One region of the Streptomyces sp. NPDC055962 genome, then DNA from elsewhere that is predicted to be linked to it. Evidence: riboswitches for the same ligand, from Rfam matches in the RefSeq annotation. Region 1 holds a riboswitch; the other holds the start of a gene.
What was found. A riboswitch is a leader RNA that binds a small molecule or an ion and turns the genes downstream of it on or off. The one in region 1 is predicted to bind glycine.

Region 2: it holds a riboswitch for glycine, as region 1 does, so the genes downstream of both, gcvP (aminomethyl-transferring glycine dehydrogenase) here and gcvT (glycine cleavage system aminomethyltransferase GcvT) in region 1, are expected to answer to the same signal.

What each region holds. Positions count from the first base shown of each region.
Region 1 is NZ_JBHJYN010000001.1:320,578-324,955, forward strand. Features, by position in the region: gene ACFC51_RS01420 (enhanced serine sensitivity protein SseB) at 1-622, opposite strand, end outside; gene ACFC51_RS01425 (AAA family ATPase) at 864-1,553, opposite strand; glycine riboswitch at 1,727-1,824, shown strand; gene gcvT (glycine cleavage system aminomethyltransferase GcvT) at 1,992-3,119, shown strand; gene gcvH (glycine cleavage system protein GcvH) at 3,209-3,586, shown strand; gene glyA (serine hydroxymethyltransferase) at 3,605-4,378, shown strand, end outside.
Region 2 is NZ_JBHJYN010000019.1:7,744-12,121, reverse strand. Features, by position in the region: gene gcvP (aminomethyl-transferring glycine dehydrogenase) at 1-1,209, opposite strand, end outside; glycine riboswitch at 1,403-1,498, opposite strand; gene ACFC51_RS33595 (PRC-barrel domain-containing protein) at 1,631-2,002, shown strand; gene ACFC51_RS33590 (DNA polymerase IV) at 1,924-3,381, opposite strand; gene ACFC51_RS33585 (MerR family transcriptional regulator) at 3,455-4,072, opposite strand; gene ACFC51_RS33580 (bifunctional nuclease family protein) at 4,239-4,378, opposite strand, start outside.

The sequences.
Region 1 (4,378 bases):
GCGTCGTGGCGTCCAGGACGGTGAGCTCGACGCCGACGAAGAGGACGGGGCTGTCGCCCTCGATGCTGGCCAGCACCCTGCGCGCGGTGCCCACCACGCCTGCGGCCTGGAACTCGGCGGAGACCGCGGACAGGAAGTCGACGGGGTCCTCCTTCCAGTCCGGCTCGTACAGCCGCACCCGGCCACCGCTCGCGGGGCCGTCCAGCGCGGTGCGCCCGGCCCGGCAGAGCTCGGCGACGGCGGGCGGCGGCAGGGGCGTCCCGACCACGCCGCCCGGGTTGACCGCGATGCCGAGCTGCGGCGGGAGCCCGCGGGCGAACTCGCGCGCGGGTGCGACGGTGAAGGAGAGATGGGATCCGACGCACTGGAGGAACTGTGCTTCGGAGCTGAAGACGGGGACGTACGCACCGCCCTCGATGTCGATCGTCGGCAGGTCCAGGGCAGCACTGTCGGGCCCGCCGCCGTTCGGCAGCGGCACCCAGATCTGACTGCGGCCGAGCACCTCGACCAGCCGTCCCCCCGCGCCGGGGACGCCGAGCGAGGCGCTGAGCACTTCTTCGAGCTCGTTGGCCGGCCATCCCTGCGACGGATGCGGAGCCTGGGCCTGAGCCGGAATGTCCACGGTGTCTGTGTCCCTTTCTCGCCGTGCGGTGCGGCTGAAACCTTAGACCGGCTCGCGCCGTGACGGCAGCGCCGCAGGCGGGGGCGGCGTCCGGGGCCGCCGTGCCGTCCAGATTCCGGACGCCGGTCCGGACGGGTGCGAACTGTGCGTATGCGAACGGTGACGCCCCGGGCCACGGTTCCGGGCTTCCCCGGAACCGTGCGCTCCGCCTTCCCGGTCCGCACCGGGTCGCGCAGCCCCTCTACTCCTGCGGGAGCCGGGCCGCCGGGAAGGAGATCCGGCCGATCGCCGCGGCGGCCTCGCGGTCGAGCAGGACCGCCGAGGCGCACCCCGGCGGAAGGATCCCGCTCTCGGTGTCGCGCAGCAGCCGTCCGACCGCGCGCCGGTGCCGGGCGAAGGCGTATCCGGAGACTCCCCGCCCCCGCTCCCGCTGCCCCTGCCTGGCGACCCGGGGGGTGACGTCGAGCAGCACGAGGTGCAGGGTGCTGCCCCGGCGCCGGGCCTCGCGCGCCAGCCAGCGCCGCACCCAGGCCTGCGTGCCGCAGTCGTGCACGACGACCGGGCCGCCCGAGCGCAGGGCCCGCCACAGCCCGGCGTAGTGCGCGACGCGCACCAGGGGGCGGTAGAGGGCGTACGGGAGTGACCCGGGCAGGGCGGCCGCCCAGCGGTCCCTGGTGTCCTGGGAGTCGATCGCGTACTCCTGGACCGCGCGCCGGATCAGCGTCGACTTGCCGCTGCCGGGCAGCCCGGAGACCACCACCACGTCACCGGCCGCGAACTCCAGCCGGTGCGGGCCCCGGCCGCCCCTGCCCCGCAGGTCACTGACCACCGGCACGCCCCCGCCCACCGGCCCGCGGGCGGGCGTGCCCGGCTGCCGCGGCATCGCACCAGGTGCCGCCCCCGCCGTCGTCGCGTAGCGCTGCAACGTCATCGCCTTCCCCCTGCCGAGTCACCCACCGACCTGCCCAAGAAGTGTAAAGAAAAGGTAATGCGGCACAACCGCTTCCGGTCCCACGTGTCGGTACCGGCACCCGTACGGACCGGGACGCCCCACTCTCCCCCAAGGCGTGCGATGATGACCCCGCCAACTGCATACCGGCCGTTTGAATCCGCGCGGGAGAGTCCCGGTCACCGTGTGCGCCGGGCGCCGAAGGAGCAAGTTCCTCCCTTGAATCTCTCAGGCCCCGTACCGCGTGGATGAGGCAGATCTGAAAAGCGGGCCGCTGTGCGGCCCCACCCAAGGTGCAAGCCGAGCCTGACAGGGCTGACCCCGTCAGGACCCTTTCAGAGGCTCTCGGCGAACCTCTCAGGTTCCGATGACAGATGGGGAGGGAACCACCCCCTGTCGTCATGCCCTGGAGCCATGTCCATGAGCACTGCCCCGAGCGCCGCCCCCCGTCTGACCGCCCTCGATGCCCTGCATCGCTCCCTGGGCGCGACCATGACCGACTTCGCCGGCTGGGACATGCCGCTGCGCTACGCCAGCGAGCGCGACGAGCACAACGCCGTGCGCACCCGGGCCGGACTCTTCGACCTGTCGCACATGGGCGAGATCACGGTCACCGGACCGCAGGCCGCGGCCTTCCTCGGCTTCGCACTGGTGGGGAACATCGCCACCGTCGGCGTGGGCCGGGCCCGCTACACGATGATCGTCGCGGAGGACGGCGGGATCCTGGACGACCTGATCGTCTACCGCCTGGGCGACACGGAGTACATGGTCGTCGCCAACGCGGGCAACGCGCAGCTGGTCCTGGACACCCTCACCGAGCGTGCCGGCGGCTTCGACGCCGAGGTGCGGGACGACCGCGACGCGTACGCGCTGATCGCCGTCCAGGGCCCCGACTCCCCCGCCGTACTGAAGTCGGTCACCGACGCCGACCTGGACGGGCTGAAGTACTACGCCGGCCTCCCCGGCACGGTCGCCGGCGTCCCCGCGCTCATCGCCCGTACCGGCTACACCGGCGAGGACGGCTTCGAGCTGTTCGTGGCCCCCGCCCACGCCGAGCAGCTGTGGAAGGCCCTGACCGAGGCCGGCGCGCCCTACGGGCTGATCCCCTGCGGGCTCTCCTGCCGCGACACGCTCCGTCTCGAGGCGGGCATGCCGCTGTACGGGCACGAACTGACCACCGCGCTGACGCCCTTCGACGCGGGCCTGGGCCGGGTCGTGAAGTTCGAGAAGGAGGGCGACTTCGTCGGCCGCGAGGCGCTGATCGCCGCGGCCGCGCGCGCGGAGACCGCGCCGCCCCGCAAGCTCGTCGGCCTCGTCGCCGAGGGGCGCCGGGTCCCTCGCGCCGGCTTCCCGGTGGTCGTCGGCGGGGAGGTCGTGGGCGAGGTCACCTCCGGTGCCCCGTCGCCCACCCTGGGCAAGCCGATCGCCATGGCCTACGTGGACGCCGCGTACGCCGGGCCCGGCACCGAGGGTGTCGGGGTCGACATCCGGGGCACGCACGAGCCGTACGAGGTCGTGGCGCTGCCCTTCTACAAGCGCCGCAAGTGACACGGCGCCCGCGCACGTGACGCAGTCGTGTCTCACACCGTAAGACCACCGTTCATCAGCACTCCCCCGCGTACAGGAGAATTCAGGTCATGAGCAACCCCCAGCAGCTGCGGTACAGCAAGGAGCACGAGTGGCTGTCGGCCCTCGAGGACGGCGTGGCCACGGTCGGCATCACCGAGTTCGCGGCCAACGCGCTCGGTGACGTCGTCTACGCCCAGCTCCCGGAGGTCGGTGACACGGTGACCGCGGGCGAGACCTGCGGTGAGCTGGAGTCGACCAAGTCGGTCAGCGACCTGTACTCGCCGGTGACCGGCGAGGTGACCGCGGCCAACCAGGACGTCGTGGACGACCCGTCGCTGGTGAACTCCGCCCCCTTCGAGGGCGGCTGGCTGTTCAAGGTGCGCGTCGCGGAGGAGCCGAAGGGCCTTCTCTCCGCCGACGAGTACACCGCGTTCTCCGGCAACTGAGACCTTAGGGACCCACTGATGTCGCTTCTCAACTCCTCCCTCCACGAGCTGGACCCGGACGTCGCCGCCGCCGTCGACGCCGAGCTCCACCGCCAGCAGTCCACCCTCGAGATGATCGCCTCGGAGAACTTCGCTCCGGTCGCGGTCATGGAGGCGCAGGGCTCCGTCCTCACCAACAAGTACGCCGAGGGCTACCCCGGCCGCCGCTACTACGGCGGCTGCGAGCACGTCGACGTGGTCGAGCAGATCGCGATCGACCGCATCAAGGCGCTCTTCGGCGCCGAGGCCGCGAACGTCCAGCCGCACTCGGGTGCGCAGGCCAACGCCGCCGCGATGTTCGCGCTGCTGAAGCCGGGCGACACGATCATGGGCCTGAACCTGGCCCACGGCGGTCACCTGACCCACGGCATGAAGATCAACTTCTCCGGCAAGCTCTACGACGTGGTCCCGTACCACGTCGACGACACCGGCGTCGTGGACATGGCCGAGGTCGAGCGCCTCGCCAAGGAGTCGAAGCCGAAGCTCATCGTGGCCGGCTGGTCCGCCTACCCGCGCCAGCTGGACTTCGCCGCCTTCCGCCGCATCGCGGACGAGGTCGGCGCGTACCTGATGGTCGACATGGCGCACTTCGCGGGCCTGGTCGCCGCGGGCCTGCACCCCAACCCGGTGCCGCACGCCCACGTCGTCACGACCACCACGCACAAGACCCTCGGCGGCCCGCGCGGCGGCGTCATCCTGTCGACGCAGGAGCTCGCCAAGAAGATCAACTCCGCGGTCTTCCCCGGTCAGCAG
Region 2 (4,378 bases), on a different contig from region 1:
GCCCGGCACACGGACGGTGAGGGTGTCGAAGTACGCGCCGTGCACGACCTCGGCGCCGGAGGCCCGCAGCCCCTCGGCGAGGAGGGCGGCGAACCGGTGGGTGCGCCCGGCGATCGTCCGCAGCCCGTCGGGGCCGTGGTAGACGGCGTACATGCCGGCCATGACGGCGAGCAGCACCTGGGCGGTGCAGATGTTGCTGGTGGCCTTCTCGCGGCGGATGTGCTGCTCACGGGTCTGCAGCGCCAGACGGTAGGCCTTGTTGCCGTCGGCGTCGACGGACACGCCGACGAGCCGGCCGGGCAGGCTGCGGGCGAACTTCTCGCGCACGGCCATGAAGCCGGCGTGCGGCCCGCCGAAGCCCATCGGGACGCCGAAGCGCTGCGTCGTGCCGACGGCGATGTCCGCGCCCAGCTCGCCGGGCGAGGTCAGCAGCGTCAGGGCCAGCAGGTCGGCCGCGACGGAGACGATCGCGCCCAGCTCGTGCGCCTGCTCGATGACGGGCCTGATGTCGCGCACGGCGCCGGAGGCGCCGGGGTACTGGAGCAGCACTCCGAAGACGCCGCGTCCGGCGATCTCGGCCGGGATGCCCTCGGAGAGGTCGGCGACGACCACCTCGACACCGGTCGGCTCGGCGCGGGTCTCGATCACGGCGATGGTCTGCGGCAGGGTGTCGGCGTCGACGAGGAAGACACCGTTCTTCACCTTGCCGACGCGGCGCGCCAGCGCCATGGCCTCGGCGGCGGCCGTGCCCTCGTCGAGGAGCGAGGCGCCCGAGGTGGGCAGCCCGGTGAGGTCGGCGACCATCGTCTGGAAGTTCAGGAGGGCCTCGAGCCGCCCCTGGGAGATCTCCGGCTGGTACGGCGTGTAGGCCGTGTACCAGGCGGGGTTCTCCATGACGTTGCGCAGGATCACCGGCGGCGTGAACGTGCCGTAGTAGCCCAGGCCGATCATCGGTGCGAGCACCTGGTTGCGGTCGGCGAGGCTCCGCAGCTCGGCCAGCACCTCGGCCTCGGTGCGCGCCTCGGGCAGGTTCAGCGCCTCGGCGCTCCTGATCACGTCGGGCACCGCGGCGGCGGTGAGCTCGTCGAGGGAGCCGTAACCGACCTGGGCGAGCATCTTGGCCTGCGCCCCGGCGTCGGGACCGATGTGGCGCTGCTCGAACGGAATGCCCTGCTCCAGCTGGGAGAGCGGAGTGCGACGGGGGGTCATGATGGAGGCCTCCTGGTCTGCCACGACCTGCGAGGGGCGCCACGGCGTGGCTGCCCGAACGGCCTCCCCCTCTGTCATCTCGACCTGAGAGCTTCACCGGCGCGCCCTCGGGCGTACCGGCTTTCACCGTCGGTGAGGGCGGTACCCGCGACGACCTGTGCCGTACGGATCCCGACCTGCTTTCCAGAGTGACCTCGTCCGTGCGGTACGGGGGCCTGAGAGATTCCGGGGAGGAGTTGCTCCTTCGGCGCCCCCGGATCTCTCCGGAGGACTCTCCCGCACAGGGTCAGCAGCCGGTTCCAGCCTACCAGCGGGGTCACCGCGGGCCTTCTCGAGTGGCCGACGGTCCGGATCTGGCCTTTCGTAGACCCTGTGGAGCAGTCGCGACCACCTGATGCAGTTGTGACCAGTGGGAGGCACCGTGCAGACCGACATCGATCCGCGCAGCCTGATCGGCCGCAAGGCCTTCGACCGTCGTGGTGCCAAGATCGGTACGGTCGACGAGGTCTATCTCGACGATGCGACCGGGGTTCCCGAATGGGCCGCCGTGCGTACCGGACTCTTCACCCGGGACGCGTTCGTCCCGCTGGAGCCGAGCGAATTCGTGGACGGGGCGCTGCGGATCCCCTTCGACCGCGGCCTGATCAAGGACGCACCGGACTTCGGGGTGGGCCGCCACCTCTCGCCCGAGCAGGAGCTGCAGCTCTACCGGCACTACGGACTGGACTCCTCCCCCTCCGCCGGTCCCGCCCCCGACAGGGACTTCGGCAAGCTGGCCGGCCACGAGGAGTAGTCCACCGGATCCCGCACCAGGGGAAGCGGGTCGGCCGGCCGCAGCTGCGGGTCGTCGATGCGGAACGTACGCACCCGGCCGGGGCCCGTCCACGGTTCCTCGAAGCGCACGGTGACCCGGCCGACACCGCTGCCCTGCACCCAGCCGTGCCCGTGGACCTCGTGCCGTACGTCGTGCCCGGCCGGCCAGCGCCGCGACGACGGCGGCTCGCCGCTCTCCCGTGGGCCCCGGTCGGCGGCCTTCTCCGCCGTGTCGTCGTGTTCGTCCGGGGCGTCGGCCGCGGACTCCTCCGCGGCGTGCTCGGCTTCGGCGGCCTGTGCGAACAGGTCCTCCTGCGTGAAGTCCGCCAGCCCCGTGACGCCCACTCCGAGCAGCCGGACCCCGCCGGTCGTGTCCACGGCCTCCAGGAGCCGTGCGGCGGCCTCCCGGACCACCGCGGGGTCGTCGGTGGGGCCGCGCAGGGTCTCCGACCTGGTGAGCGTCGAGAAGTCGTAGCGGCGCACCTTGAGGACCACGGTGCGCCCGGACCGTCCCGCGTCCCGCAGCCGCCGCACGCACCGGTCCGCGAGCCGCTCGACCTCCGACCTGACCCGCACACGGTCGTGCAGGTCCACGTCGAAGGTGTCCTCGACCGACACGGACTTGGCGTCCCTCTCGGCGACCACGGGACGGTCGTCGTAGCCCCGCGCCATGCGGTGCAGCGCGACGCCGTGCGCCTTGCCCAGCAGCCGCACCAGCTCGGCCTCGCCCGCCTCCGCCAGGTGACTGACGAGGGTCATGCCCGCACGCCGCAGGTGGTCGCCGGTGGCCGGCCCCACACCCGGGAGGATCCGCACCGGCATGGGCGCCAGGAGCTCCCGCTCGGTACCGGGTTCGATCAGCAGCAGGCCGTCCGGCTTGGCCTCCTCGGAGGCGATCTTGGCCAGCATCTTGGAGCCGGCCAGCCCGACGGAGCCGCTGAGGCCGGTGACGGCTCTGATCACGGTGCGCAGCTGCCCGCCGACGGCGCGGGCGGACTCGGCGTCGTCGGCGACCCCGCCGGCCTCCAGATCGACGAACGCCTCGTCCAGGCTGAGCGGCTCGACGAGGGGTGAGAGCCGCCCCAGGAGCTCCATCACCTGGTCGCTCACCGTGCGGTAGAGCGCGAAACGCGGGACCAGGTACGCGGCGTTGGGCGCGAGACGCCGCGCCTGACCCATCGGCATCGCCGAATGCACACCCAGCCGCCTCGCCTCGTACGACGCGGTGGCGACCACTCCGCGCATGCCCAGGCCGCCCACCACCACGGGTTTGCCACGCAGGCTGGGCTTCGCCGCCTGCTCTGCAGAGGCGTAGAAGGCATCCATGTCCAGATGCAGAATGGTGGGCGCGGCTCTCACACGGACCGATGGTGCCTCATGCCACTGACATCCGGCCCGCCCGGCGCCCGCGCCGCACCGCTCCGCCGGGGGCTCAGCCCGCCCGATTGCGTCGTCGCGCCAGTTCGTCCGCGGGGTTGTGACCGATCAGCGTCTCCCCCGTGTCGACACGCTCTCCGTGGAGCTGGGACAGCGCGGCGTCGACGTCGCGCCAGACGACCCCCACCGCGATGCCGAAGACGCCTTGGCCGCCCTGGAGCAGACTCACGACCTCGTCCGGCGAGGAGCACTCGTAGACCGTCGCCCCGTCACTCATCAGGGTCATCCGCTCCAGATCCGTGAAGCCACGGGCCCTGAGGTGCTGCACCGTCGTGCGGATGTTCTGGAGGGCGACCCCCGTGTCCAGGAACCGCTTGACGATCTTGAGCAGAACCACGTCCCGGAAGCTGTAGAGACGCTGCGTGCCCGACCCGTAGGCGGGACGTACGCTCGGCTCCACCAGCCCCGTACGCGCCCAGTAGTCGAGCTGTCGGTAGGTGATACCGGCAGCCGCGCACGCGGTGGGCCCCCGGTAGCCGATGTCCCCTGACTCTGCCGCACCGTCCGCTGCCACCACCGCCGGCTGAACCGGCTGTCTGATGGAGTGGTCGGCCGCACTGCCGTGCTGCCGGTACGGCCCACCCGCAGCCGTACCGTCGCCGCTGATTCTCACGCCGACCTCCGTCCTTGACCTGCCATCTCGAAGGTAGGCAGTCACCAGGGGTGCGTCAACGATCGCCACACTCGGCACGCCGAGTGATAATCACCCTGAGGGTGGTTTCCCGTGACTGAAATCCGGGAACGGCTTGTCGGATGCGCTGACACCGCCCCCACGGCGGTCACTGGCTGTTCGTGCCGAAGTCCTCCGGCGAGATCTGGTCGAGGAACTCGCGGAACTTCTCCACCTCGTCCTCCTGCTCGTCCGGGATGGCGATACCGGCGTCGTCGAGCACCCCGTCACTGCCGTAGATCGGCGTGC